3 regions of the Xenorhabdus santafensis genome follow, and region 2 is predicted to be linked to each of the others. Evidence: predicted binding sites of a transcription regulator. Region 2 holds the regulator's gene; each other region holds the start of a gene.
The links. The regulator Fur, encoded in region 2, represses iron uptake genes when iron is present. The targets are predictions, from matches to a motif close to ATAATAATGAGAACNACTATCAA.
Positions count from the first base shown of each region.

Region 1 (10,236 bases), on a different contig from region 2:
ATATCATAATGATCGGTATCGAGCTATTCTGACTTCTCAGCCTCCGGCAAATAGACAATCCATCTTCACCCGGCAACATGAGATCCAAAACAATCAATTGAATCGACTCTCTGGTTAACAAGCGATCCATTTGTTCCGCATTTGCTGCACTACGAACTTGAAAACCCTGCTCCGATAAATAGCGCTCCAATAGCGCTCTCAAACGCATATCATCATCAACAACAAGGATCTTATAACTCTCTTGCATGTTTCAGCTCCCAAGATGCTCCATGCCTGCAATTTCCATGATTCTGATAGAAAACCCATTACGCAATGTACACTTCGTCTTTCAAACTGCCTCTTTGCTGGCTGCGCTCGCTCATCCCAGTCACCGTGTTTATAAACAGACGGTTATCTATGCACCCGGGGATGTTCTCCCTTGCCGCCGCGATGCAATTTGAAATCCATTGAGTATAGAAACCAACCATCTGTATTTTAAGGCCATTACCTACATTAGCAATAATTGCTTATGTATTGGTTTTCTATCCTTGTTTTCCTATTTATATCGCTCAATCATCTTGACTTATGCTAAAGGCTTATAATCAATTTCCAGAATCCAGTAAATTGCCATGCCATTTGGGGTCATTACGGAGATTTCATCATCAACCTGCTTGCCAAGTAATGCCCTTGCTACCGGGGAATCAATGGAGATCCACTTTTTAGCCGGTTCGAATTCATCTGGTCCTACCAAACGAAGAATAAGCTCTTCACCATTTTCGTTTTCAACTTTTACCCATGCCCCAAAAAAAACCCGGCCTTCTTGCCGTGGATCAGGATCAACAATTTTCAGCACATCCAACCGCTTGGATAAAAATCGAACGCGACGGTCAATTTCTCTTAATCTTTTTTTACCATAAATGTATTCAGCATTTTCCGAACGGTCTCCCAGTGCTGCTGCATCTGAAACAGCCTGAGTAACTTTGGGCCGTTCCTCTTTCCAAAGATATTTCAGCTCCCTATCAAGTTCGAGCCAACCTTCGCGGGTGATGTAGTTACTTTTGGCCATGAAAAAACTCACATGAGAAAAGATGATTAATAGCGAAATACTATATCTCAACCCAATCTCAACCCGGAAGTTGTGCGATAAATTCTGTCGCATATGCGGCAAATATCGCACTAAACTGGAAATTATCGCGCTCAGCACGTATAAATGGAGCCAGTTTGAACCACGCCGGTAGTATTTCAGGTGAAAACCCGAATCCTATCCAGCTCTGCCTGACAATATCCAAGGGTATTTACAGGCGTTAAGAAATTTGAAGAAAACAGACCATGAATGAATCCTTAAGTCAAATCATTGCCGGTGAGCTACAGGCTCAGCCACAGCAAGTCCAAGCCGCCATTACTCTAATTGATGAGGGGAACACAGTTCCCTTTATCGCTCGTTACCGTAAAGAGGTCACCGGTGGTCTGGATGATACACAGCTCCGCCAGCTCGAAAGCCGTCTAGCTTACCTGCGTGAGCTGTCCTCCCGCCGTCAGACTATTCTTAAATCGATTGAAGAACAGGGTAAGTTGACAGTTGAGCTTGCAGAAGCTATCAATTCCACATTGAGCAAAACTGAACTGGAAGACCTGTATCTCCCCTATAAACCCAAACGCCGCACCCGTGGACAGACTGCGATTGAAGCAGGTCTGGAGCCTCTGGCTGACCTGCTGTGGCAAGATCCGCAACAAGAGCCGGAATTGGCTGCTGCGACCTATGTGGATGCGGACAAAGGTGTTGCCGATACCAAAGCTGCACTGGATGGCGCTCGCTATATCCTGATGGAGCGCTTTGCCGAAGACGCATCTTTGTTGGCAAAAGTCCGTGAATACCTGTGGAAAAATGCGCACTTGGTTGCCAAAGTTGTCGAAGGCAAAGAGGAAGAAGGCTCGAAATTCAGTGATTATTTTGATCACCACGAAGCCGTCGTCTCTGTCCCTTCCCACCGTGCTCTGGCTATGTTCCGCGGGCGCAATGAAGGTATTTTGCAACTGTCCCTGAATGCTGATCCTCAATTTGAGGAAGCCCCGAAAGAGAGTTACTGCGAGCAACTGATTACCGAGCATTTGGATCTGCGCCTGAATAACGCACCGGCTGACAGCTGGCGCAAGGCTGTCGTGAGCTGGACATGGCGCATCAAGGTGCTGTTGCATCTGGAAACCGAGCTGATGGGCACCCTGCGCGAAAAAGCCGAAGAAGAAGCCATCAACGTATTCGCCCGTAACCTGCACGACTTGATGATGGCAGCACCTGCGGGCATGCGTGCCACTATGGGTCTGGATCCGGGTTTACGTACAGGTGTAAAAGTTGCGGTTGTTGATTCGACCGGAAAACTGATCGCCACCGACACCATCTACCCGCACACCGGGCAAGAAAACAAAGCCGCCGCCAGCGTTGCTGCCCTGTGTATCAAGCATCAAGTGGAACTGGTTGCGATCGGTAACGGTACCGCTTCCCGTGAAACAGAGCGTTTCTTTGCCAATGTCCAGAAGCAGTACCCTGACGTTACCGCCCAGAAAGTGGTGGTCAGCGAAGCCGGGGCATCGGTTTATTCCGCTTCTGAACTGGCAGCACTGGAATTCCCTGATCTGGATGTTTCCCTGCGCGGTGCCGTTTCCATTGCCCGCCGCCTGCAAGATCCACTGGCTGAGCTGGTGAAAATCGACCCTAAATCCATCGGGGTTGGTCAATACCAGCACGATGTCAGCCAAACTCAGCTTGCGAAAAAACTGGATAACGTGGTTGAGGACTGTGTAAACGGCGTCGGTGTTGACCTGAATACAGCGTCGGTCGCCTTGCTGACCCGCGTTGCCGGCCTGAGCCGCACTGTTGCCCAAAATATCGTTAACTGGCGTGATGAAAACGGTCGTTTCGATAACCGTGACCAGTTGCTGAAAGTCAGCCGTCTGGGGCCGAAAGCCTTCCTGCAATGTGCGGGCTTCCTGCGTATCAATCAAGGTGAGAACCCTCTGGACTCTTCAACTGTTCACCCAGAAGCCTATCCCGTGGTTGAGAAAATCCTGTTAACGACCAAACAGACATTGCCTGAATTGATGGGCAACCCTGCCAATTTGCGTAATTTGAACGCCCAAGATTACACAACTGAGAAATTTGGTATCCCGACCGTTACCGATATCTTGAAAGAGTTGGAAAAACCCGGCCGCGATCCACGTCCTGAATTCAAGACGGCGACATTTGCCGACGGCGTTGAAACCATGAACGATCTGCAAGCGGGCATGATTTTGGAAGGCACAGTGACCAACGTAACCAACTTCGGTGCATTCGTTGATATCGGTGTTCATCAGGATGGCTTGGTGCATATCTCTTCTCTGTCCGATCGCTTTGTGGAAGATCCACATACTGTGGTTAAGACAGGCGATATCGTGAAAGTGAAAGTGATGGATGTTGACCTGAACCGCAAACGCATTGCATTGACCATGCGTCTTGATGAAAAACCCGGCGAAACGTCAGTACGCCGCGGTGGCCCACAAGGTGGCAACCGTCAGGAGCAGCGTTCTGGAAATGATCGCAACGGTAATGGCAAAAACCGCCATGCATCCCGTTCATCCGGTTCCTCTCCTTTTGCCAATAGCGCCATGAGTGATGCACTGGCGGCTGCATTTGGCAAAAAACGTTAATCTCAGGCTTTTTGCCATTTTGATTTAACAGCAAAATATAACAGGGTTAATTTTTATCATTGTCGATAAAATTGACCCTGTTAATTGTGAATATCGTTCTAAATTCAATATATTGTTCAATCCAATCACTTTTTCATTTATTTATTATCATGAATAAAAAACAATTATTACAGTGATGGAGCTTCATTTCATAGAATTAATAACTTAAATTTCATGGAATTTATCATATTTATTTATAACATGATAAATTTAAATAGATTGTAATGACTGCCCATTCCTTTTAATACTCCGTATAATTCGCCTTGCAATAAACCTCATAATAATGAGAAGTTATTGTATAAATAAAAAATATAATCAACTTAAAACCAATATGTTCTCTATCCTGTTGATTTCGAGATGTAGCTTGAAAGATGTGGGAAATAGAGGGCAAATTCACACTGTAGAGGAAAGACAATGAACAAGTATGTCCAAAGCAGTTTTGATTTACTCAGCAATATCCGTTTTTTCACTCTTTCTACCCATGATCCGGATGCAGATTCTGTCTGGTCATCTACGATGTTTTATATTGCCAAATATGATCCACTGACACTTATCTGGTACTCAAAGCAAAAGACACGGCACTCACAAGAGTTGCATATCAATCCCCGTGTCAGCGGTACCATTTACAGCAGCAAAATGCTGCCTGGTTCAGTGCTGGATCTGGCTGGCTCTCAATTTGTCGGCTATGCCCGTCAAGTTCCTGATGAGCGGTTGCAAGAAACCTACGATTACTTTTTCCTGAAAACCTATCCTGATGCAAATATCAGAAAGAAAAAATCGCGTCCTATCAGTGACTATCAAGGTCATGCAGAGCGCCGTTTTTATGAACTGGAGATCCAATCATGGTGGGTATACGATGCTGATGCCTGGAGCCAACATCAAGATGATGATCGTGTTCAGGTTCCTCTGAGTGAATTGCGTTATCCCCCCAAAGATTAATGTATGGCAATAAATAATCATTTAAAAAATTGATACAAAAATAAGAACCAACAAGTCCTGATGATTATTCAGGACTTGTTGGTGTTTGTTATTGTTTTTGGAAATGATAGTTCACATCAATATTCCCATTTTTACTGCCCGATTTTTTTTATCAATAAAAGGAATTTTCTGAAAATACTCTACAGTTATATTAATCATTTATTTTCAAAGAAAGTAACATTAATTTGATTAATATCAATTTGTTTCGAGCAAATTCAGGGATAAATAACCAGTGACGCAATTGAATATTATTCTCATTAGCAATCCATTCTCAGATATGCTAGCGTAATTAATACTTGTTAATTCCCCTTTATATAGGATAATAATTCTTATAATCACTTATATTATCAATGTAAACGGAAGGTTATATGGTACTTATTCCGGAGCGCAGGTATAAAATCTTGGGATATTCTTCTGATATTACCCCAGCTTACCGCCAGAAGTTATTGTCTTTTGGCATGTTGCCTGATGCTACATTTCAGGTTATTCGCACCGCGCCGTTGGGCGATCCAGTGCAAATAGAGATACTCAGGGTTAATCTCAGTCTTCGTAAAAGTGAGTTGGAATGCCTCATATTGGATGAAGAGCTGAATTAACGGCGTTCAGCCAAAATGAAAATATAGTTTAGAGTAAATATAATTCAGAGATAATTATGGTTCAGAGCAAATGCGCAGATCGCTTTACTCGCTCAACGCAACCATCACTTACTCACTTCATATAACAGGATACGACAGTATCACTTCCTGATTGGCAGAAGTATGATGAAACAATTAACCATAGGCCTGCTCGGCAATCCAAATGCCGGCAAAACAACGCTCTTTAACCAGCTCACTGGTTCCCGGCAACGCGTGGGAAATTGGGCTGGTGTTACGGTAGAACGCAAAACAGGCTCCTTTGCTACCCATGACCATCAGGTTGAGCTAGTTGACCTTCCTGGCACCTATTCCCTCACGACCATTTCAGAGCAAACCTCCATTGATGAGCAAATTGCCTGCCACTACATTCTCAGTGGTGAAGCCGATATGTTGATCAATGTCGTTGATGCTTCGAATCTGGAACGCAATCTTTACCTTTCGTTGCAACTCATTGAGTTGGGAATACCCTGCATTATTGCGCTGAACATGCTGGATATCGCCCAAAGCCAGAATATCAACATTGATGTTGCCGCGCTGGAGAAGCGCCTTGGTTGCCCGGTTATCCCGCTGGTTTCCACCCGAGCGACGGGAATCGATGCCCTGAAAAACGTCATCGATAACTACCCGCAGAAACCAGCCCAAGAACCAACACCAACACAGGTAGCCTATCCTGATGCGTTATTGCAGGAAGTGAACCGCCTTTCCAGTCAGATCACAGATAAATTCCCTTTACCGCAGCGTCGCTGGCTGACACTGCAAACGCTGGAAGGCGATATTTACAGCCGTGAAATTTCCGGGCTGACTCAGGCACAACTGGACGAAAGCAAGGCCCGACTGCAACAACAGCAAATTGCAGAACCCGACCTGATTATTGCCAGCGCCCGCTATCAAGCCATTAATAACATTTGTCAGGTGGTCATTGATATCCAAGCAGCAACGCCAAACAAACTGACCCAAGCACTGGACAGCGTTATCCTGAACCGCTGGCTGGGCATCCCGATTTTCCTGTTTGTCATGTACCTGATGTTTGTACTGGCTATCAATATTGGCGGAGCGCTACAGCCTATTTTCGATGGTGCTTCCTCTGCCATTTTCATTGATGGAATGCAGTGGCTGGGCTATACACTCCATTTCCCCAATTGGCTGACGGTTTTCCTTGCCCAAGGCATCGGTGGGGGAATCAATACCATGCTGCCACTGGTTCCGCAAATCGGCATGATGTACCTGTTCCTCTCCTTCCTTGAGGATTCAGGCTACATGGCACGGGCTGCATTTGTCATGGACAAGCTGATGCAGGCCATAGGGCTGCCGGGCAAATCTTTCGTTCCCCTGATTGTCGGTTTTGGCTGTAACGTACCCGCTGTGATGGGTGCCAGGACACTGGATGCGCCCCGTGAACGCCTGATTACTATTATGATGGCGCCGTTTATGTCTTGTGGGGCAAGGCTGGCAATATTCGCCGTCTTCGCTGCGGCTTTCTTTGGCAAAAGCGGCGCAAGCCTCGTTTTCTCCCTCTACATCTTGGGGATTGTCGTGGCTATTCTCACTGGCCTGCTCCTGAAATACACGCTGATGCGTGGGGAAGCATCCCCATTTGTCATGGAATTGCCGGTCTATCACGTTCCCCACGCCAAAACTCTGATACTCCAGACATGGCAACGGCTGAAAGGGTTCGTGATACGTGCGGGGAAAGTTATCGTCGCCGCCAGTATGTTCATTGGTGCCCTGAATAGTTTCTCCTTTTCGGGGAAAACCGTGGACAACATCAATGAATCCGCGCTGGCTTCCGCCAGTAAAGTCATTACTCCCATACTGCAACCCATTGGTGTCCATCCCGATAACTGGCAAGCGACTGTCGGTCTGGTGACTGGTGCAATGGCAAAAGAGGTTGTTGTTGGTACCCTGAACACCCTGTATACCGCAGAAAACATCACTAAACAGCCATTTAACCCAGATGAATTCAATTTGTTGGGCCAGTTGAAAGATTCAGTTGAAGAAACCTGGGATAGCCTGAAAGAAACTTTTACTTTGAGTGCACTTTCCAACCCGATTGAGGCCAGCAAAGGTGATGGGAATATGGATCGCGGCACCATGGGAACCATGAGCGCCAAATTCGGCTCTGCCATTTCTGCTTACAGTTATCTGATCTTTGTATTGCTGTACGTTCCCTGTGTCTCTGTCATGGGTGCCATCGCCCGAGAAACCAGCCGTGGCTGGATGACTTTCTCCATTTTGTGGGGCTTGAACGTCGCTTATTCGCTGGCAGCGCTGTTTTACCAGATAACCATGTTTTCTGCCCATCCAGAAAAAAGTTTGATCACTATCTTGGCGGTAGTGGTGGTTAACATTCTGATATTTATTGGTTTACGCCGCGCACGTAGCAGAGTCACAGTCGCGTTCAACAATACGGCTGAGCGTGACTGCGCCTGCTCAGATAACAGTTGTCACTAGTCGCAGGAGCCATACATGATTAGCTTGCTGGAAATCAGAGATGCCGTCGCCCTCAATGGGCGCACGGATGCGAGATCACTGAGCCATCAGTTTTCATCACCGCTGCCTATGGTGGAGGCCATGCTCAAGCAGCTTGTCATGATGGGCAAACTGGAGGAAGTGGATGCTTCCTCCTGCCTCAGCGGGGGTTGCAAGCAATGCCCGGAAACGCAGAAATGCGACACTAAAGCGTACCAATTGGCAGCCAAAAATTGAGGTATTGCCTGCTTTATGGAATGTGATTAAAGCAGGCTCTCAACTATTTTTAATCTGTTCGAATCTTTTCCCAAGATCCTATCTTTCCAAGATCATAAAAAATTTGGATTTCACGTTTACTCAATGCCTGATGGGCTGACGCAGAGAATACAGCACACAAAGCATTACGCCCAACGCAAGGCAGAGAATTAAGAGCGTCGTTATCCAGGGATATTGGCTTGGCAACATACTTGCAGCAATACCAATCACAGCCGCCATGACTTGGTGAAGAAAACCACACAAAGCCACCGCGTAACCCCCTCCGATGGGGGATTTTTCAATAGACATCGACATACTGATAGGATAAATAATCGCCTGCCCGATAAGTGCAACGCAGTATGGCAGCCAGAAAAGCAAGGCCAGATAGAAAACCCCGCCCAATAACATCATCGAACAACCAAACAGCAATATTCCCAATCCCATCAGGATGATCAATTCACGGCCTTTCCTGACAACATAACGGTTAACGATAAATGCGCCCAAAAAATAGGTCATGCTGATAGGCCACCCCAGCAAACCATATTCATATGCGTTCCATTGCAGGTGGGTTTGGAAGATAAACGGCGCATTAGTGTTAAATGTAACGACTATCCCATATCCCAATGCCCCCGCTAAAGCAGGCAGAAGAAATGGCTTATGGCGCAAAATGGCAACGTAAGTTTGTTTAAAAGAAAGGGAGGAGGGAGTCAGTTGCATGACCGGAAATTTTATCAGGAGGAATGACGCAAACAATGCCAGTGTTGTGATAGCCAGACTGAAAAAGATGACCTGCCAGCCCAAGAATTTTGTCACCAAGGCACCTAAAAATTGCCCGATTCCCACCGAAACCACAAATGAAAGCGAGAGCCAAGAAAGGCTTTTCGCTAACCGATCACCACTAAAATAATCTTTGATTAAGATGCGGGAAAGCACGGACATTCCTCCTGCCCCCACCCCCTGCAAAAAACGGAGAAAGATGAACACCTCTGTATTACTGACCACCGCTATGGCAAGACTACACAAGGAATAAAAGAGGATAGCCATTGAGAGCACCTTTTTTCGGCCATATTTTTCGCTTAACCCTCCCCAAATAAGCACCAATACCGCCATGCCAATTAAAAAGGCGGGGAAAGATAAGGCAATATCTTGTTGCCGGGCCGATAATTTTTCTGCAATCAACGGCAATGCAGGTAAATACATTGAACTACCTAATTGCGATAAAAAAACCGTGATGCAAGCGATAAATATTATATATTCTTTTTTTATTTTAATTTCCATATAAAATATCTTATTAACAATGAAAGGCCCATTTTTCACTTGAATCAACCAATGAAAAACGTGGGATAAAAAAGCATCTCACTCAATATTAAACAATAAATGACGTTGATGAAGAATAAATTCATTTATTTTGGTGTCATTGAAAAGTAAAAGACATTTTCTTATTATCTTACATGCAGTTTTTCGATATTAATGACCAGAGGATAATTACATGCCTAAAGAGTTATTTACTGCAACAGTTGAATCAGTTGGTCGTCTCAAAATGAAATGTTCATCCCGGGATTTTAGCTTCCACATTGACGAGCCTAAAAATCTGGGGGGAACTGATGAGGCCATGAACCCTGTGGAAGCCTTGCTTTCGGCTTTCGGCGCCTGCCAGTGCATTGTGGCAAAGAGTTATGCCCGCAAGCATAAGATCAATTTAATCGATATTCAGGTCAAAATGGAAGGCGAGTTGGATACCGATGGTTTCACCGGCAGAAATAAAGACGCCAAAATGGGATTTTCCAAAATCACCTCCAAGTTTTATATCAAGGCAGATAATACCGAGCAGGAAATTCGCGATTTTATTGGCTTTGTTGAGAGTAATTGCCCTGTTCTCGATACCATCGTCAATACACCGGAAATTGTCACTGAAATTTATCCTATAGAATAAACCCATTAATGAGTTGCATCGCAGCGGCAAGGGAATGACAAATTCACAAGAGGAGCCTATCAATAATCCCCGAGCATAGCTAACCGTATGCTTATAAAAGCTGTTTATAAAAACGGTGCCCGGAGTGAATGAGTGCAGCCAACAGCGAAGCAGCTTGAAAGACGAAGGGGATACCCATAATTTTTAATATTATGGGTAATTTTTAGGTGTAAATAACTTTTATCCGAGATTAGTCGTGAAATTTATTAACGCTTCAGCGAACTCATC
Region 1 is NZ_VCDN01000011.1:78,669-88,904, reverse strand. It holds gene ompR (osmolarity response regulator transcription factor OmpR) at 1-247, opposite strand, end outside; gene FE392_RS02090 (hypothetical protein) at 270-440, shown strand; gene greB (transcription elongation factor GreB) at 563-1,045, opposite strand; gene FE392_RS02080 (Tex family protein) at 1,309-3,660, shown strand; gene FE392_RS02075 (pyridoxamine 5'-phosphate oxidase family protein) at 4,114-4,638, shown strand; gene feoA (ferrous iron transporter A) at 5,046-5,273, shown strand; gene feoB (Fe(2+) transporter permease subunit FeoB) at 5,439-7,763, shown strand; gene FE392_RS02060 (FeoC-like transcriptional regulator) at 7,779-8,018, shown strand; gene FE392_RS02055 (MFS transporter) at 8,139-9,314, opposite strand; gene FE392_RS02050 (OsmC family protein) at 9,526-9,969, shown strand; gene bioH (pimeloyl-ACP methyl ester esterase BioH) at 10,189-10,236, opposite strand, start outside.
Region 1: feoA (ferrous iron transporter A) is a predicted target of Fur. The motif match lies at 4,919-4,941, and genes of this name have one in related genera.

Region 2 (10,236 bases):
AAGAATTAACCATCCATTCCCAAGATGTTGATTTATCCCGTGGTGTTAAATTGGAGCTGGGAGGGCTGGACGACCCATCCATTAAAGTTATCAGAGAGCGTTTCAAATCCTACAATATTGCACTGGCTGATAATGGCTATCAAATTGCAACCCAAATCAATGCAAACAAATTTAATAATCATTGGCGGGTGAAAGGTGCATATTCGCTGGAAATCACAACCAAGGGAGCGCAAATCATTGCGTTTGATCAGTCCGGTGTCTTCTATGGCCTGCAATCTTTGCTTTCTTTACTCCCTGCTAATGGCACCCCAAAAATCGCGACATTAATGGCAAAAGACGCACCAAGATTTGAATATCGTGGCGTATTTTTAGATGTTGGCCGTAATTTCCACAGTAAAGAAGCGGTCTTGCGCCTGCTTGATCAAATGTCCAACTATAAGCTGAACAAATTTCACTTCCATTTAAGTGATGATGAAGGCTGGCGCCTGGAGATCCCTGATTTGCCGGAATTGACTGACGTTGGCAGTCAACGTTGCCATGATTTGAGTGAAACTTGGTGCCTGCTGCCGCAATTGGGTTCAGGGCCGGATAACAATAACATGGGCAGCGGTTATTTTAGCCGTCAGGATTATATTGATATTTTGAACTATGCCAAAGCCCGGCAGATAGAAGTTATTCCGGAGATTGACATACCTGCCCATGCCCGTGCCGCAGTGGTATCGATGGAAGCGCGTTATAACAAATTGATGGCTCAGGGAAAGGAGCAGGAAGCTAACGAATACCGCTTGCTTGATCCGACTGACACCTCAAATACGACGTCTGTGCAGTTCTATGATCGCCGAAGCTACCTTAATCCATGCATGGATTCTTCCAAGCGATTTATCGACAAGGTGATCGGTGAAATTTTTTCCATGCACAAAGAAGCCGGATTGCCATTGAATACTTGGCATTTTGGTGGCGATGAAGCAAAAAACATCCGTCTGGGGGCGGGATATCAGGATAAAGATGGGCCAATTGTGCCTCATAAAGGTATTATTGACCAAAAAATTGAAGATAAACCTTGGGCAAAATCTCAGGCTTGTCAAAAGATGATTGCTCAAGGTGTCATCAAAGATGTTGATGAGCTTGCCAGTTATTTTGCCATTGAAGTCAGCAAAATCGTCAGATCGCATGGCATTGATACGATGCAGGCATGGCAGGATGGGTTGAAACACGCCAAATCAGCAAAAGATTTTGCCACCAAGCACGTAGCGGTCAACTTCTGGGACACGCTCTATTGGGGAGGTTATGGCTCGGTAAATGATTGGGCGAATAAAGGTTATCGGGTTGTTGTTTCCAGCCCTGATTATGTTTATCTCGATATGCCGTATGAAGTTAACCCGAAAGAGCGTGGTTATTATTGGGCTACTCGGTTTAATGACGAAGAGAAAGTTTTCAGTTTTGCGCCAAACAACATGCCACAAAATGCGGAAACCTCGGTAGATCGCGATGGTAATCGCTTCAATACTGACAGTAATAAACACTGGCCGGGGGCTTATGGAATGTCGGGGCAATCATGGAGCGAAACAGTAAGAACAGATGAGCAGATGGAATATATGATTTATCCGCGCTTACTGCCGCTGGCGGAGCGGGCATGGCATCGGGCGGGCTGGGAGCTTACATATCAGCAGGGCAGGGAATATAAGGGAGGGATAACGCGTTATGTTGATATCAGCGCACTTCATCACGACTGGCAACGTTTTGCCAACCTGATGGGGCAAAATGAACTGGCAAAATTGGATAAGGCGGGGGTTTCATATCGTCTGCCGGTGCCGGGTGGCAGAATTATTGATGGAATATTTGAAGCCAACATTGCACTGCCGGGAATCGCTATTCAATATTCTCTGGATGATGGTAAAACATGGCAAATTTACAATGATAGGCAAAGACCTTCAGTCAGCGGACAGGTGAAAATCCGTTCTGTCAGCAGCGATGGCAAGCGTTTCAGCCGGATAGATGAAGTCAAATCAGTTAGATGAAGTAAACATCCTGCGCTTTAAGCAACCTGCCGATTAGCTTGGGCTAATCGGCAGTAGCTTATTCAAATTAAATCAAACAGCAAAAACTAACAATTTCAATTAATTCTTTAAATTCAATCAGTTTTTATTGTGCTTGCTTCTTATTAATTCTCATCATGCAGTGCATTATCTTTGCGGCAATCACCAACAGCGCAGTGACCATATAAATAGAGGCTATGGTTTGAAAGCTTAATCCCATAACGTTCAGCGATGTTTTTCTGACGTTCTTCAATAAATTCGTCATTAAATTCAATGACTTTACCACAATCGAGACAAATCAGATGGTCATGGTGATGTTGTTGAGTTAGTTCAAAAACCGATTTACCGCCTTCAAAATTATGGCGTGTGACAATGCCGGCATCATCGAACTGATTCAACACGCGATAGACAGTGGCGAGGCCAATCTCTTCACCGATATCAATCAGTTTTTTGTAGAGATCCTCCGCACTGACATGATGGCATTCTGGGTCCTGTAACACTTCCAGAATCTTCAACCGCGGAAGAGTTACTTTAAGTCCAGCATTTTTCAATGCTTTATTGTTGTCGGTCATGCGGATTCAGTCCTGTAACTTGAGTTAAGTGAACTTGTGATACTTAGAGGTATCGTGAGGGAATCATGATTCTGTTTCACGTTGTTGATTATAGGCATGGATATCCAAAATGAAAACCATGCCAGTTCTGCTATCATGACACATTATGCAAGAAAATATCTTGCGGCGGGAACTTATGCTCCCAGAATTTCTGATAGGCTCATTTCAGTCTTGATTTGTTGAACCCAGACGTCAACGCGCTCATCAGTTAATTCTGGCTGACGATCTTCATCAATGGCCAAACCGATAAAGTGGTTGTCATCAGCCATCCCTTTCGAGGCTTCAAAATGATATCCTTCTGTCGACCAGTGACCCACAATAATAGCACCTTTAGGCTCAATAATATCGCGAATAGTGCCCATGGCATCACAAAAATACTCTGCATAGTCTTCCTGATCACCACAGCCGAACAGGGCAACCAGTTTTCCTTCAAAGTTGATCTCTTCCAGTGTTGGGAAAAAATCATCCCAATCACACTGAGCTTCGCCGTAATACCAAGTTGGGATGCCAAGTAGCAAAATATCAAAGGCTTCTATATCTTCTTTGCTACTTTTGGCAATATCGTGAACTTCAGCAACATCAGCACCGCCCAATTTTTCTTGGATCATTTTAGCGATGTTCTCTGTGTTGCCGGTATCGCTGCCGAAGAATATACCTATTATTGCCATAAAATGGGTTAACCTCTTGTTTTCTATGTGTATTTAATTTGTACACATCGCGCTGAAATCAGCAGGAAAAATGTCAGTTTTTATAAAACCAAAAGCGCTATTTTGACCAAACATCCATGACAAATCTGTCAGATTTGTGTGGTGCGTAGCTTCATTGTTGTTGAGTAAAAGCCGTTAATCGGCAAGGTGGTTTTCTTCTGCCAGTTGGGCTAACAGCATTTGTTCAATCAGCTCGCTGCGGCTGATATTACGCTGTTTCGCCAGATGATTCAGTGCATCAACGGCGTCTTCGTTGAGCTTGAGTTCCACTCGACGCAATCCCTTGACTTTATCTCGTCGCAACTGGTTGCGCTTATTGATCCTAAGCTGTTCATCTCTGGACAGCGGGTTTGTTTTAGGTCGCCCTGGCCTGCGTTCATCTGCGAACAAATCCAGTGTGGTGCGATCAGTTTGTTCTTTTGCCATAAATTCAATTGATAAAGGGCGTGTACCAAAATATAGCGGGCAATAATACCTTAGCTGGGCGCGTGTCGCTACTGGTTGATGGGAGAGATTATCGGAATCGGCAATTACGGTGCCAATGCCTTGCGTACCATGCTGGTCAGAAATTCAAAATTTCCTGCCCATTCATAATCCGATTCCATCCCTTTTCTGCCGATAGTTCCATCAATGGTGGTCATTATCCAAGAGGCGGCCTGTTCCGCATTAATTTGCCGATTAATTTCCCCTGCTTCAATACCTTGGCGAATTAACGAGGCTAAGCGTTCCCTGATTTTTCTATCGTTTTCGATAAAAATCTTATAGACGTTGGGATTGCGGCCAGCTTCAGCAATAATTTCGATACCGAGACGGGCATAGCCGGGTGTATCAGTAAAGCGGAGCAGCTCTGCCATGATTTTTTCTATTGTAGCAATGAATGAGTTTTCATCAGTGCAATCAGACAAAATTTGGTCATAGTCCTGATAATCTTCTTCTGCAATAGCTTCGATAATGGCATTTTTGGTCGGGTAATAGTGAAACAAATTCCCGGGGCTCATGCCAGCCGCCTTGCAAATTTCTGCGGTCGACGTTGCATGGAACCCTTTTTCGATGAAACAGGATATAGCCGCATCAAGAATATGTTTGCGTTTGGCTTTCTGTTTTTCCGTTAGTTTTTTCACCTTATCTTCCTCTGCTTGTCAGTGATAATCGAGATCGTCCTTCGTTACCGATGACAATTTTCTAAGATATGGAGTCATAAAATTTTTAAAATCATCCATATAACTATAAATAACGGGGACAAACAGTAAACTCAGCAATGTTGAACTCAGCAGGCCACCAATCACCGCAATCGCCATAGGTGCCCGGAAACTGGCATCTGCCCCGCTGGTTAAGACGAGAGGGATCATCCCTGCAATCATAGCAATCGTTGTCATGATAATCGGCCTGACTCGTTCTCTGCCAGCCTGAATAATCGCTTCATTCCGTGGCATACCAGAACGGGCTCTTTCGAGGATAAATTCAACTAATAAGATAGAGTTTTTGGTTACAATTCCCATCAGCATCAATAGGCCGATAATAACAGGCATATCAATTGCGGCATTATAGAGAAGCAAAGCGATGATAGCACCACCAATGGCAAAGGGCAGGGCGATTAAAATCGTCAGCGGCTGTAAAAAATCTTTGAACAGAATAATCAGGATAGCCAGCACCATCAAAACACTTAACAGCATGGTGGTGGAAAAACGGTCAAACATCTCATCCATGTATTCCACATCACCATAGAGCACTCTTTTGACCTCGGGTGGCAAGTTCTGCAATGAAGGCAATTTATCGATTTGCTCCAGCGCTGTTCCAATTTCAATGCCACTGAGATCGGCTTCAAGAGCGGCCTTGCGCTGGCGGGAAATACGCTCAATTTTGTCCGGGCCGGAAGCAAAAGAAATATCCGCGATGGATTTAATGGGAACATTGGTTCCCGATGTGCTGTTAACATAGAGATCATTCAACACGGTCAGGCTGTCCCGGTTTTCTTTCGATAATAAGACTCGGATAGGCACCTGCCTGTCCGGCAAATTAAATTTAGAGACATTGGCATCACCCGCCCCAATGGTTGCTGTTCTGATGACTGAGCCAATGTTTTCTGTCGTGACACCAGCTCTGGCTGCTTCGGCGATATTGGGGGTAATAATAACCTCTCGCCGTGGCAACGGTTGCAAGATCTGGATGTTTTTCAACCCCGTCACTCCCATCATCTCGTGGCGCAACTGGTTCACGGTTTGCGAGAGGATTTCAGGATTATCACTTGCCAGTACAATTGACACATCTCTGCCACTGTCGTTATTGCCCAAATTATAGCGAATATCCGGGATTTCATTTAAAACAGGCGCCAATGACTGCTCAAATTCTCTTTGTGACAACTTACGCTCATTGATAGGCACTAAGTTGATCAGAATACTGCTTTTATTCTGGTTGATATTGCCGGATGAATCATCTGCTCCGGCAACAGAAAAAATATCAACAATTTCAGGGCGATCTTTCAGCTTATTAATAATGTGCTGCAAGACTTCATCACTTTGGGCTGCTTGTGTTCCCGGAGGGGTTTCAATCTCTATTTTGGCGATACTGACATCGGATTTAGGCAAGAAACCGGATGGCAATAAATCGACCAGACATAATGATCCCAAAAGAAAGACTGCGGCAAGTACTAACGCTGTTTTGCGGAATTTTAATGTCCTATCCAAAAGAGAAAGATATTTCTTGATCCAGTTGGGCATTCCGGCGTCACCTGTTTTATTCTCTTTATCAGGTGACGATTTTTTGGGTAATAGCAAATAAGCCGACATCAGGGGAGTAACCAGTCTGGCCACCAGCAATGAAGACAATACAGCGGCAGATACCGTCACACCGAACGGCACAAAATATTTGCCGACGAAGCCACCAACAAAGCTCACCGGCAGGAAAACCGCAACAATAGTAATCGTAATGGCAATGATGGCGAAACCAATGGCATTTGAGGCCTTTATCGCGGCAATGTAAGGCCGTTCACCCCGTTCAATATATTTCTCGATATTTTCGATTTCGACGATGGCATCATCCACCAAGATACCAATCACCAAGGTCAGTGCCAGCAGCGTGATGCTATTTAACGTGTAACCAAATAGATAGAGCACAATAAACGTCGGCAGAATCGATAATGGCAAAGCGATGGCAGCAATCAGTGTCGCCCGCAAGCTTTTCAGGAAGAAAAACACCACAATAACCGTTAATATGGCACCTTCGAAAAGCGTTTGCATGGTCAGGTTATAACTGTCCACGGTGTATTTAACGTTTGATGTCACCAGCTTGATATCAATATCAGGATGATCTTTTCGAATTTCATCCAATGCCTGTGTAACCCCTTTTTCTACGACCGTATCACTGGAACCTCTTGCACGGTATACAGCAAAACCAACAACCTCCTCGCCATTCAAGCGGGCAATCGTCACCGCCTCTTTATGTGAATCACTGATAGTGGCAATATCGCCCAACGTCACCCAATTATGCTTGTCCAAAGGCAATTTTAATTGGCGCAAATAATCCACTTCGTTTTTCGCGCCTAAAATGCGGATGGTGTGATTTTGCCCGGCAACTGTCATATTTCCGCCGGGAATATTGACATTATTCTGGAGCAATAGATGGTTAATATCAGTAATACTGATCTTTAACGCTGCCATTTTTACCGGATCGGGTTCAACCAAAATTTCCCGGGTTGTTCCTCCCAAACGGGTTATTTTCTGGCTGCCCTGAACCGTTAATAATTTTTTGCTTAACGTATCATCCACAAACCATGACAATTCAGTCAGATTCATATTTTTTGACTGAACGGCATAATTCATAATGGCGCCACCCTCGACATCAATTCGGCTTATCAGGGGTTCTTCTATTGTTTGGGGTAATTCCGCCCGGATTTGGGTAATTTGCTCACGGATATCGTTAATGGCAACGTTAGGATCGACGTTTAAACTGAACTCAACAATCGTGATAGAGACACCATCGGTGATGGTTGAATTAATGTGCCTGATCCCGGGTAAGCCTGAAATGGCGCGTTCTACAGGTTGGGTAACCGCGTTTTCCAGCTCAGAAGGGGACGAACCACTTTGTGTGATCGTGACTGTCACAACCGGAAAAGTAATCACAGGGTTGGCATTAATGGGGAGCTTAACGAAAGAAAATAACCCCGCGACCGTGAGTGCCAAAAAAATAACAATCGTCGGGATTGGCTTCCTGATCGCCCATTCTGATAACTGGAATTTCATCTTATTTTTCCTGTGATGTCAGAGAAACCGTGTCCATTTCCTGTAGGAAGGGCGATGCAGAAACAATGACTTTATCCTTTGATGATAATCCTGACTTTATTTCAATCCAGTTATCAAAAACCCGCCCGGTGATCACTTGTTTTTTCTCGACAATATTATTTTTGCCAACCACAAAGACACTGGCTGTATTTTTATTGGGTGCGGTGTTTTTATCGCTCGTAGCGGCAGCGATCATAGTGACGGCACTATAAGGAATGGCATTGATTGTTTCAGGATTAAGCTGAAATAAGGCGGAGCCGAAATCACCCAACTTGGTATCTTTGGGGGCATTTTCAAGGGCGATTCTGATCTTGCCGATTTGAGTGACGGGATCAATTTTCGGTGAAACATATCTCACTTTGCCGGTTATTTTATTTTCTCCTGTCAGGCTAATAACCGCAGAAGTGCCGGGCTTCACCTGCTTTAAGTGGGAGATAAAGGCGTCGGCTGAAAATTCATATTGGTTATTTTCAATTAACTTAAACAAGAAATTACTGTCAGTCATCATACCGCTGGTGGCGACACGTTCACTGATAACTCCATCTTTGGGGGCGATGATGGTGGTTTTGGCCCGTTGAGTTTTTTCTTCGGCTAATTGTGCCTGTAACTGTCGGTACTCTGCTTTCGCGGCATTGAGGGCAGATAATGACGAGTTTGCCTCCATTTTTAACTTATCGAATTCACTGGCAGCAATCACGCCGGTTGCGCTCAGTGGTTTTGTTCGCTTAAGTTCAGACTGAGCCTGATTATTCATCGCTTCATTTTGTTTGACCAAAGCCAGTGCCTTTTCCAGCTCTGCCTGTGCTCTTTTGACTTTCTCATCCTGAATGGGTGTTTCCAGCGTTGCTAAAATCTGCCCTTGTTTTACATAGTCACCTTCTTCGACCAGAACATCGGTGATGACAAGTTGGGTTAACGCAGGGGTTATCGCAATTTCATTTCTGGCAACTACCGTCCCCAAAATTTTAACTGAAGGCGTAAAAGGAACAGCCTGCACCGTTGTAGTTGAAACGCGCATTTGCTGTTGAGAAGACTCGGCATAGGTATGAAAACTGAATAGAGAAAAACAAAAGCCAAGAAGAGGGAGAAAATTTCTTGCCATTTATCGTCCTTACAGAGGGTGACTTAAGCGATAAGTTATTTATTAGACAGATTAGTCTATCTACAAATTATGTTCAATCGAATTAGATTGCTGTAATAAAACGCGATAGCAGATGATAAATCGTTTGAAGCAAATATACGTGCCAGTTTTTTTGAGAAGGGGGGGTTAAATGGTATTAAGCGCTCATTTTTAATAGTGGCCGTTTAAGCAGGTGGGAAGTATAAAATTTAATCTATTTACTTGTGTTTTCTCCCTTTGAAGTTAAATGACAATGTAACACATGTTTGACAGCGAACGATTGAGGTATACCATGAGTGAAACGACATTTACATTCAGAGTCGATGAAGTTTTAAAAAGCGATTTCTCAGCAGCCGCAAAAGCGCTTGATCGTACAGGAGCGCAGCTTTTACGTGAATTTATGCGTGACTTTGTTCGCAAACAACAGGAAGCATTAGATTACGATGCGTGGTTTCGCAAACAAATTCAAATGGGTATTGACGAAGCCAATACTGGAAATTTAATTTCAGCAGAAGATGTTGAGGCTGATGCAGCGGCATGGCGTACTGAACTGCGAGAGAAGCTGGCTAAAAAATGAAAGCTTAAAATGATTTGTCAATCGAAGTTAGGGATCTCACAGATAAAATGCGTTGCCAATAAATTGAAACCCATCTAACGAGAGACGGGCTTCCAACTATAAAATCTAAGTGATGAATTTAGTTGTATTTAGTTAAGGCACATGATGGCACCTACATATTCATTATACTCCTTGCCAAGTTCATCATCATCAAGGCAATAAGTTTTTCCGTATACATTAGACAACCAATGTCTGTGTCCAGCCGTTGGCCAACCGGTTACTTTGGTCAGCTCCTCTCCCTTATAGTGTTGATTTATTTTTTTAAAGTCGTTTGCAGTAGGTAATTTACATTGTGCATTAGCGGTAGCCCAACTGATACTGCCTTGCCAAAGCTCCCCATTCAATTCTATAGGTTTGTCGCTACCTTTAGACTCAGTTTCCAATAGCGGCCGTTTTACTTTGACACCATTAACATCAGGAATCGCAATCTCATTATTCATATGCCCCCAATAGTTAGCCTTAACCGTATCAGGGCTAGTCACCACAGTAAAAATAACATGCTGTGTCTTCGGAGGAAGAGCAGTAGCCTGATCATTCACGGTGATAACCAATGGTGTCCTCAACCCGATAATAGTTTTATCATCAGTGGCTTCAATAACCAGCTTGCCATCCTGATCAGAGTAGCCTGTATAAGCAGTATCCTTGTCGAAATCCTTATTATCGATCTTCAACTTTACCGTGGAGGAAACTTTATCCGTCTTTGCCCGTCCTGTAGCTTGATCCAGTTTGATTTCAATTGGCACACCACCGATGAGTTGACCATCTTTTTTTTTGGTCTCAATGGTGAATGTCATGGTTTTCCCTTTCTGGGTTTTAAAATCCTCGTCAATTTTCTCAACATCTTTTTCCAGCTTCAGGTCGATTTCGAA
Region 2 is NZ_VCDN01000078.1:12,774-23,009, forward strand. It holds gene FE392_RS16720 (beta-N-acetylhexosaminidase) at 1-2,018, shown strand, start outside; gene fur (ferric iron uptake transcriptional regulator) at 2,162-2,608, opposite strand; gene fldA (flavodoxin FldA) at 2,782-3,315, opposite strand; gene ybfE (LexA regulated protein) at 3,490-3,780, opposite strand; gene FE392_RS16740 (TetR/AcrR family transcriptional regulator) at 3,885-4,475, opposite strand; gene FE392_RS16745 (efflux RND transporter permease subunit) at 4,494-7,592, opposite strand; gene FE392_RS16750 (efflux RND transporter periplasmic adaptor subunit) at 7,594-8,733, opposite strand; gene FE392_RS16755 (CopG family ribbon-helix-helix protein) at 9,044-9,328, shown strand; partial or broken gene FE392_RS16760 (adhesion domain-containing protein) at 9,457-10,236, opposite strand, start outside.

Region 3 (10,236 bases), on a different contig from region 2:
ATAATCAGTCCGGCTGAAATAAAAAAAACGACAGAGTTCAATGTATCCTTCTGAGTGTTTTTTGGACTGTCATGTGTGTTCATAAGCAGTTCCTGAAATTTTAAATGTAGTAAGAACGAAAGAGTGAAAAAGATATATTTATTTGATTTTAAAGTAAAATATAAAAATACATTGCATATTCCAAATTGCAACTTGTGAATAATTTGTAATAAAACATATTTAATTTTGATTGAACATTCAATTAAAAAAAAGTTTAATACCTACCGGATGATTGATTTTTTGAGTGTAAAATAATGCCAAAAGTGGGAATGCAGTCGATAAGGAAACAGCAGCTCATTGATGCAACGTTAGCTGTCGTCAATGAGGTTGGGATGCAGGAGGCGAGCATTGCACAAATCGCCCGCAAGGCGGGTGTTTCCAACGGCATTATTAGTCACTATTTCAAAGATAAAAATGGGCTGTTGGAAGCCACCATGCGCTATCTGTTACACCAGTTGGGAATGGCCGTCGCATTCCGCTTGCGCTTGCTTGATGACAATAGTCCCGCAGCAAGGCTGAAAGCCATTGTTGAAGGGAATTTTGATCGCAGCCAAATCAGTAGCGCAGCCATGAAAACCTGGCTTGCGTTCTGGGCAAGCAGTATCCACCAGCCGAATTTATATCGCTTACAGCAAGTCAATGAACGCCGTCTGTATTCCAATATTTGTGTTGAATTCAGACGTGCGCTTCCCAAAGCCGAAGCCCGGTTGGCAGCACAAGGTCTTGCCGCATTGATTGACGGCATTTGGCTGAGGAGTGCATTAAGCAGTAATCCCTTTGATATAGAAGGGGCATTCAAAATCACCCTTGATTACATTGAGCAGAAACTCGGGGCATCAGTTATGACCTGACTTTTGACCTATACCCAATGGATTTCAAGTTGCATCGCGACGGCAAGGGAATTCATTCCCGGGAGCATAGATAACCGTATTTTTATGAAAACGGTGACCGGAGTGAATGAGTGCAGCCAGAAAAGAGGCAACTTAAAAGACAGAGGGTATACATCCATTGGATAGACTCTTAAGGAGAATCTATGACCCATTTTGGATTACAGAAACTTTATATTCATGGGGCTTATGTTGATAGCTCCCAACCTGAAAATCCGGTATTTGATGCAATCAACCCCGCTAATGGCGAAGTTATTGCTCAATTTCAATCGGCGACGGAGCAAGATGTTGATCTGGCTGTCGAAAGTGCCATTCAGGGGCAAAAAATCTGGGCGGCCATGACAGCAGTCGAACGCTCGCGAGTTTTGCACAAAGCAGTAAATATCTTGCGCGAGCGCAATGATGAGCTGGCTGAGCTGGAAACACTGGATACCGGGAAAGCCTTTTCTGAAACTCAGCAACTTGATATTGCCTCTGGTGCCGATGTACTGGAATATTATGCAGGCTTGATCCCCGCACTTGAAGGGCAGCAAATTCCACTGCGCGAATCTTCTTTCGTGTATACACGCCGTGAGCCGCTAGGTGTTGTGGCAGGAATTGGTGCGTGGAACTACCCCATTCAAATCGCCCTGTGGAAATCAGCCCCTGCCCTTGCAGCCGGCAACGCCATGATTTTCAAGCCCAGTGAAGTCACTTCTCTCACCACCCTTAAATTAGCTGAAATTTATACCGAAGCGGGTTTGCCTGATGGCGTGTTCAACGTTCTGACGGGGGCGGGCCATGAGGTCGGGCATTATCTGGCAACCCACCCAAAAATCGCCAAACTGTCTTTTACCGGCGGCACAGTTACCGGCAAAAAAGTCATGGCAAATGCATCTGGCTCCAACTTAAAAGAAGTCACAATGGAACTGGGTGGGAAATCCCCGCTGATCATCTTTGATGATGCCGATCTGGATCGCGCAGCGGATATTGCCATGATGGCAAATTTTTTCAGTTCAGGTCAGGTTTGTACCAACGGAACACGTGTCTTTGTTCCCAAGTCGCTGCTTTCACAATTTGAGGACAAAATTCTTGAACGAGTGAAACGCATCCGCATAGGTTCACCTCTCGATCCCAATACCAATTTTGGCCCGGTAGTGAGTTTCCCTCACATGGAATCTGTTTTGCGCTATATCGAGAGCGGCAAAAACAGCAGTGCCCGCTTGCTTTGTGGTGGTGAACGTATACTGGAAGGTGAGTTGGCAAAAGGCGCGTTTATTGCACCCACTGTATTCAGTGATTGCACTGATGACATGCTGATTGTACGGGAAGAAATCTTTGGCCCGGTCATGAGCATCCTGACTTATGAGACGGAAGAAGAAGTTATAGCCCGGGCCAATAACACGAATTACGGCTTGGGAGCCGGATTGGTGACAAACGATCTTTCCCGTGCACACCGTGTTATCCACCAACTGGAAGCAGGAATTTGTTGGATCAACACATGGGGAGAATCTCCGGCGGCAGTGCCTGTCGGTGGTTATAAACACTCCGGTGTCGGCCGTGAAAATGGTCTGATCACACTGCAAAATTACACACAAATTAAATCAATACAGGTGGAATTGGGAGAGTTTGAATCCCTATTTTAATCCACGCCTGAAACAGAGGAGATAATTAATGGTATTTGACTACATTATTATCGGTGCTGGTTCAGCGGGTAACGTACTTGCAACTCGTCTGACGGAAGACCCCGATGTCACTGTCCTGCTTTTGGAAGCCGGTGGGCCAGATTACCGGTTCGACTTCCGTACTCAAATGCCAGCAGCGCTGGCATATCCCTTGCAGGGAACCCGTTATAACTGGGCTTATGAAACCGATCCTGAACCCCACATGAACAACCGACGCATGGAATGCGGTCGCGGCAAAGGGCTTGGCGGCTCTTCACTCATCAATGGCATGTGCTATATCCGCGGCAATGCATTGGATTTTGATAATTGGGCATCCAAACCCGGGCTGGAAGACTGGACGTATCTGGATTGCCTGCCTTATTTTCGCAAATCTGAATCACGGGATATTGGCGAAAATGACTATCATGGCAGCGTCGGGCCGGTCAGTGTCACAACCCCAAAAATGGGAAATAATGAACTGTTTCACGCTATGGTTGAAGCGGGCATTCAGGCAGGCTATCCACGAACTGACGATCTGAATGGTTATCAGCAAGAGGGTTTTGGCCCAATGGATCGCACAGTCACTCCCAATGGAAGGCGAGCCAGTACAGCCCGTGGTTATCTTGATCAGGCCCGGGCGCGCAAAAATATCACTATTGTCACCCACGCCTTGACGGACATCCTCAAGTTTGAAGGCAAAAAAGCTGTCGGAGTCAATTTTTATCAGGGCAAAAGTTCCACCTTAAGGTACGCCAAAGCACGCAAAGAGGTTTTGCTTTGTGCTGGAGCCATCGCCTCACCGCAAATTCTGCAACGTTCTGGCATTGGCCCTGAAGAGGTTCTGAACGAGTTTGGTATTCCTGTGGTGCAAATATTGCCGGGGGTCGGGCAAAACTTACAAGACCACCTTGAAATGTATTTGCAATATGAGTGCCTGCAACCCATTTCTCTCTATCCTGCATTGAAATGGTATAACCAGCCTCAAATAGGCGCTGAATGGTTATTCAAAGGAACCGGCATTGGAGCCAGCAATCAATTTGAGGCCGGAGGTTTTATTCGTACCAGTGAAAAGTTTGCCTGGCCGAATATTCAGTTTCATTTTCTGCCCGTTGCCATCAATTACAATGGCAGTAATGCTATCAACCAACACAGTTTTCAGGCTCATGTTGGCTCCATGCGCTCCCCAAGCCGTGGCCGCGTAAACATCAAATCGCGGGATCCGCGTCAGCATCCCAGCATTTTGTTCAACTATATGTCAACGGAACAAGATTGGCAGGAGTTCCGCGACGCTATTCGCATTACACGGGAAATTATGGCTCAGCCTGCGCTGGCTCCGTACTGTGGCCGTGAAATCAGTCCGGGTATTGAAATTCAGACAAATGAGCAACTGGATGCCTTTATTCGTGAGCATGCGGAAACCGCATTCCATCCATCATGTAGTTGTAAAATGGGGATGGATGAAATGGCTGTCGTTGATGGTCAGGGACGTGTACACGGTGTTGAGGGTTTGCGAGTGATCGATGCATCCATAATGCCTGAAATTATTACCGGGAATTTGAATGCGACGACAATTATGATAGCTGAAAAGATTGCAGATAAGATACGCAAGCGATCGCCGTTACCACGCAGCCAGGCAAAATATTATGTTGCCAATAGTGCACCGGTTCGCCAATTAACGCAAAATCGTTGATCAAAAAATTTATTTTTACTGAAATAGCTTATGCACAGTGAATTTCAATCTGCATCGCGGAGGCAAGGAAGAGTATCCCCGGAAGCGTAGATAGCCCGTGTGTTTACAAAAACGGTGACCGGGATAGCCGGGCGTGCGCAGCCAACAAAGAGACAGTTTGAAAGACGAGATGTGTAAATCATCAATGCGGGAAAATAAGGGGATTATGTCATATTGCTTACATAGTTTTCGCTAGCACTTTCCCGCATTGCTATTTACAAAAGAAATAATAAGTATTTTTAGATATTAAAATTCATATTAACTATCAGAAAAATTGATTACGCTAAATTTAGCACCATATAGATATGCTCAGCGCCATCTTCTAAATAAATGTCCCCATGCGCCTGATAGCCAAGTCCCTCATAAAATGGCTGGGCATGGCATTGTGAAGATAATTCGATAGATGAAATATTATTTTTGCGCCCATAATCTTCAATAAACTCCATGAGATTACGGCCAATGCCACGACCACGATAATCTTTCAGTACCGCAATTCGCCCTGCTTTCAGTACATTACCGTCTTTCGAAAACGCACGTAATACACCGATTGGTTTTTCGTTATCAAAGATCACGGCATGCAAGGCAATATCATCATACTCATCAATATCAATGTCAGCCTCAAAACCTTGTTCATCTGTAAATACTTTTTCACGAACGAAAAATGCCTGCTGGATTAATTCTGGATTTTGTCTTCCGACACTGTATTTTATTTCCATTATTATGTCCTGAGTGTGATGTGAAAAATAATTCTTAACCTAATGCCAAATGATTAAATAAGTCAAGTTAGTGCGCACTAAAGCACCATTGGAATAATGCCAAAAAGAAGGGTAATCCTCTTTAGATTACCCTTCTGATATTTGTGCAGTTGGCACTCACAGGATATTAAGCAGATAAATTAATTTTCCTCTTTTTTATCGCTATCACCTTTCAGGCTATTAATCAGATCATCCGTTTTTTTATCAGTTTCCGACTTTATCTCATCTGTCTTCGACTTCACGCTATCCGAAAGCTGATTAAGGCTATCGGTCGCCTGATTTTTGATATCGCCTGTTCCCTCTTTTATATTTCCCAACAAATCATTAGCGGCCTTAGTGGCATTATCCTGTATATCTGCCATCTTGGACTTGACTTGATTTGCGACGTCATTGACGGAATTACTGATTTGGCTTTGCTCTTCTTTGGATTTATCGACCATGCCTTGGCCTTCCTTCAGAGCGTTGTCCTTCATTTCCTGCGATTTTTCTTTTACATCATCCATCATGTCCGTGGTTTTTTGCTCAGCATCCTTTTTCATTTGCGTTGCACTTTCTTCTGTTTGCTGCGTAACTTCGTCTGCTTGTTTAGCAGCATCATCACAACCTGCAACCAGTGCCACAATACCAGCCAAAATCAGAGAACCAAGGATCTTTTTCTTCATTGACTAACCCCTTTGTACTTAAGGAAATTGCACTTATGGAAATGACCTCGCCAATGAGTGTTCTGGCCATTCGGTGCCACAACATCCCATAAGCACTTTGATCTCATTGCCGACAGCATCGGCAGCAGAGAAGACGTAACGAGATAGGCAAAAACAAAAATAATTCTCATTTTGATTTGCCCGATTTCCTATCTCAGGTGACTTATAACAATGAAAATATTTTACTTGATAAAATTTCAGGAAATTTATGGCAAATAATAGTCAAAAATTAGAAAAACGCCCACTCGTGACCATAATTCAAACAATTTTAAGCAGCACAATTTCTGGTACTGTGGTTCTGAGTACGGTGTTTTCCAGCTCTGTTTATGCAAGCGGGGATCTTGTGGAACAGAAAACAGAAAAGAAAAATGAGGTGATGACATTACCCGCTCTTTCCGTGGTAGGAAGTTTACACAACAGCACCAATGCAGGCAGTTCTGTCCTTAAAAAGGCGGATATTGACCGAACTCAGGCCGATAACGTTGCTCAATTGCTCGATCAACTTCCGGGTGTTTCGATGTCGGGATCTCCGCGCCCCGGCGGGCAAACGCTGAACATTTGGGGAATGGGATCAAATGAAGATGTAAAGGTTACTCTGGATGGGGCTCCAAAAAGTTTTCAGAAATATCGTCAAGGTTCTATCTTTCTTGAACCTGAATTAATTAAGCGTATAGATGTTGATAAAGGGCCCCACAACATACTGAATGGACATGGTGGGTTTGGTGGATCTGTTAAAGTTACCACCAAAGATGCCAATGATTTTCTTCGCCACGATGAAAATTGGGGGGGATTGATCAAACAAAGCTACCATACCAATGACAGACAATGGATCAATACTGGAACAATATACGGCAGAGATCCCAACGGCTTTGCTGATGGGTTACTCTATGTAAATAAACGCAATGGGCATAATATTAAACTCCCTGATGGCACACATTTTGAATTTTCACAAAACAATCAAACATCTTATTTATTAAAAACCAATTTCTATCCGAATGACACCCATACTATAAATCTGTCTGCCATGCGTTCTGAATCAGCGGGATGGCAACCATGGGCGGCTAAACGAGGTAAAATGGTCGTTCCATCTGCTACAGAAGTAGAAAAGTATGGTAGGGATATGGCATGGAAAAGAAAATTAGTTTTTCGTGATCAGATTGATCAAAACTACACTGCTAAATGGAATATCGCACCAGAGGATAATCCATGGCTAAATCTGACGATGACATATGGATATTCCAAAACAAAACAAAATGATAGCCGCCCAGCAAATGCCTCTAGCTCTTTCAGTGTGCTAATGGGTAATAAAAGCTGGGTTGACTACATTGATAATATCGCAAAAATCCAGAATGAGAGTGTATTTTCAACAAGCATAATTGAACATAAGTTATTGGTGGGAACACGTTGGCATAAAAAGGATAATGACGTTTTAATGTTCAATAAGGGCAATAAGAATAAAGCCGATTATAATTATGGCTATTATCAACCTAATTATATGCCGTCTGGCAGCCAGCAAATTTACAGTTTTTATGTTCAGGATTCTTTGAAACTAGGCAGTTTCACTGTCACTCCAGGTGTCCGTTACGACCATATCAAAAATACAGGTGAAGAAAATAAGGCACCGATATTTAACGATAAATCACCCAAAGTAAACCATGACTACCGCAGTGTAACCTACACTGGTTGGAGTTCTCATCTCGGTATGGTATGGAAAACCAGTGAAAACCTTTCTCTGTTCGCTGATATCAGCCGTACATGGCGGGCGCCATCAGTTGATGAGCAATATGAAGTTCAATCGGCAAGAACCAGCTTGCCGGGTTCAAGCCGCAATCTTGATGTTGAGAGAATGACAGGGCTACGCCTCGGTGCAATTCTCGATTTCGATAATCTGATGCTCAAGGATGACAGTCTGCAAATCCGTACCACTCTATTCCGCAATCGCGGTAAAGATGAAATCTTTAAAAGACGTGGTATCTACTGTGAAGCACAAATTGAAAGTGGTTCCACTCAATCATGCGGAAAACCACTGGCAAACTATCGCAATCTGCCGGGATATACCATCGAAGGTCTGGAAATAGAAACTTTCTACGACAGCAGCACACTATTTGGAAAATTATCTTTTTCCACTCTGCGTGGTCAGCGAGATGCTTCAATGCGAGATCCTTGGATAGGCCATAAAACTTGGACAGAGGAAATTCCGCCGACCTCAGCTCACGCTAAGCTGGGCGTTAAAATTCCGCAATTGCAGATGGAAATGGGATGGAAAGGCGATTTTATCCGCAAACAAGATCGCTCACCGGTAGATGATGATCCTATGGCCGGACATTGGTCATTACCTAAAACTAAAGGTTATTCCTTGCACGGTCTGTTTGCGAGCTGGCGTCCGACTTATATAAAAGGGTTTGAAGCACGCATCACTGTCGATAACCTGTTCAACCGCGATTACTATCCCTACTTAGGGGAATCAGTTTCAGGCATTGGCCGTAACTTCAAATTCAGTATTTCACAGCAATTCTAACTGATATTTAATCACTCACTTTTTAACCCTCTTAATTTTTAAGAGGGTTAAGTCTAAAATGCCGCATTGACTTCCCCCAACAAATACAAATAATAATCATTATCAGATTTATCCTACCCCCTTTTAGGTAACATCATCATGGCGGTGCAAAAAAGCACATTTGGGCACAATGAGATCGCCCATAACCTCTATTTCGACTATCACCGTTGGTTATGCAACTGGATCAGAAAAAACAGCGCTTGCCCAAATCATGCTGAAGATCTCACTCATGAGATATTCATCAAACTGATGCAATCATCAGATCTTAAATACATCCAGCAGCCCAAAGCCTTTTTGATAACAATAGCCCGTAGGACGCTCGCTAACTATTGCCGCAGGAAAAAGCTTGAAGACGGTTATCTGGAATATATGAAAGCAATGCCAAAAAGCACATCGCACTCGTCTGAACATCAACTGGTGTTGCTGGAACAATTAGAAAAAATCGATAACACACTGGATGAACTGCCTGCTAAAGTCCGGCAAGCATTTTTACTGACACAACTGCAAGGAATGCGCTATAAAGACGTAGCGGAAGATCTCGGCGTTTCAATGAGTTCAGTAAAAAATTACTTACAACAAGCTCATAAGAAGTGCTCTCTTCTTTATCTCCTGTGATAAGGCAATGTTAGGTTAATTAAATGGAAATTTTGAACCAAAAACTGAATATTCTGTGTAAAGTTGATAACTTATTAATGGCCCATCAGCCAAATAAAAGCACAGGCATTAAACGATTTATTTTAGAATTTCTTTTCTTTGGATTAATTAATGCCCGCTCGTGTTTATTTGCGGGATTCTTTTTTTTGGCTTTATTTTTAATCCCAGCAAAAGGCATCGCAGGTATACCACGTTATGATGCATTGCTCGTATTTGCCGTCGCCTTTCAGGCATTTCTGCTATGGTCAAAACTCGAAACATGGGATGAGCTGAAAGCGATCTGTGTTTTCCATTTAGTCGGTTTCATCATGGAGCTATTTAAAACATCAGCATCCATTGGCTCATGGCAATATCCTGATGCTGCGTTGACCAAACTTTGGGGAGTCCCTCTGTTTACCGGTTTTATGTATGCAGCTGTAGGGAGCTACATTATACAATCATGGCGCTTTTTTAAGGTACGTATTGAACATTACCCTCCGTATTGGATGGCAACCTTGGTGGCACTGGCTATTTATATCAACTTCTTTAGCCACCATTATATTGATGATTATCGCTGGTATTTAACTGCCTTTATTTTCGGGTTATATGCCCGTGGCACAGTTTTTTATACACCGTTGGATAAAGAACGCAGGATGCCACTATTGCTTGCTTTTATGCTGATTGGTTTTTTTATTTGGCTGGCGGAAAACTTCGGGACTTTCTTCGGCATCTGGCAATACCCGCATCAATTAGGCGCTTGGTCTGTTGTCCATGCCGGAAAATGGGGAGCTTGGTCATTATTGGTGATTGTGACCTTTACGATTGTCGTTCACCTTAAACATATCAAAGCGAGTGTTGCCATTTCCCGCTAATTTAATCATGTCTATTTTCCATACTTTTTTTGACATTCAGCAACATGAAATAAGATCGTCATAAGAAGTGTAAGGATCTAAATGTATGCAAAGGAGCAAATATGGAACTCAATAAAAAAGCATTGCCTGTTTTCAAATATCATCCAGATCCGATTGGAACAGGGGCATTTTCTACCGATAAAACCGTTAACTGTGACTGCTGCCATCAGCCGACCGATATTTACTATGAAAATCCATTTTATTCTGTTGACGATATCGATGCCTTATGCCCTTGGTGTATTGCGGATGGTTCTGCCAGCAAAAAGTTTGATGGTGAATTTCAAGATGGTGCAGGTATAGAAGGTGTCGACTTTGAATATGATGAAGATGATGAGGTTTCAGGAACAAAGACCCTTTATTCGACAGAAATGGTGAATGAAC
Region 3 is NZ_VCDN01000018.1:51,667-61,902, reverse strand. It holds gene FE392_RS05400 (choline transporter) at 1-83, opposite strand, end outside; gene betI (transcriptional regulator BetI) at 294-890, shown strand; gene betB (betaine-aldehyde dehydrogenase) at 1,073-2,551, shown strand; gene betA (choline dehydrogenase) at 2,580-4,259, shown strand; gene FE392_RS05380 (GNAT family N-acetyltransferase) at 4,577-5,014, opposite strand; gene FE392_RS05375 (YtxH domain-containing protein) at 5,194-5,715, opposite strand; gene FE392_RS05370 (TonB-dependent hemoglobin/transferrin/lactoferrin family receptor) at 5,963-8,272, shown strand; gene FE392_RS05365 (sigma-70 family RNA polymerase sigma factor) at 8,411-8,926, shown strand; gene FE392_RS05360 (DUF817 domain-containing protein) at 9,004-9,816, shown strand; gene cbrC (PF03691 family colicin E2 tolerance protein CbrC) at 9,918-10,236, shown strand, end outside.
Region 3: FE392_RS05370 (TonB-dependent hemoglobin/transferrin/lactoferrin family receptor) is a predicted target of Fur. The motif match lies at 5,869-5,891, and genes of this name have one in related genera.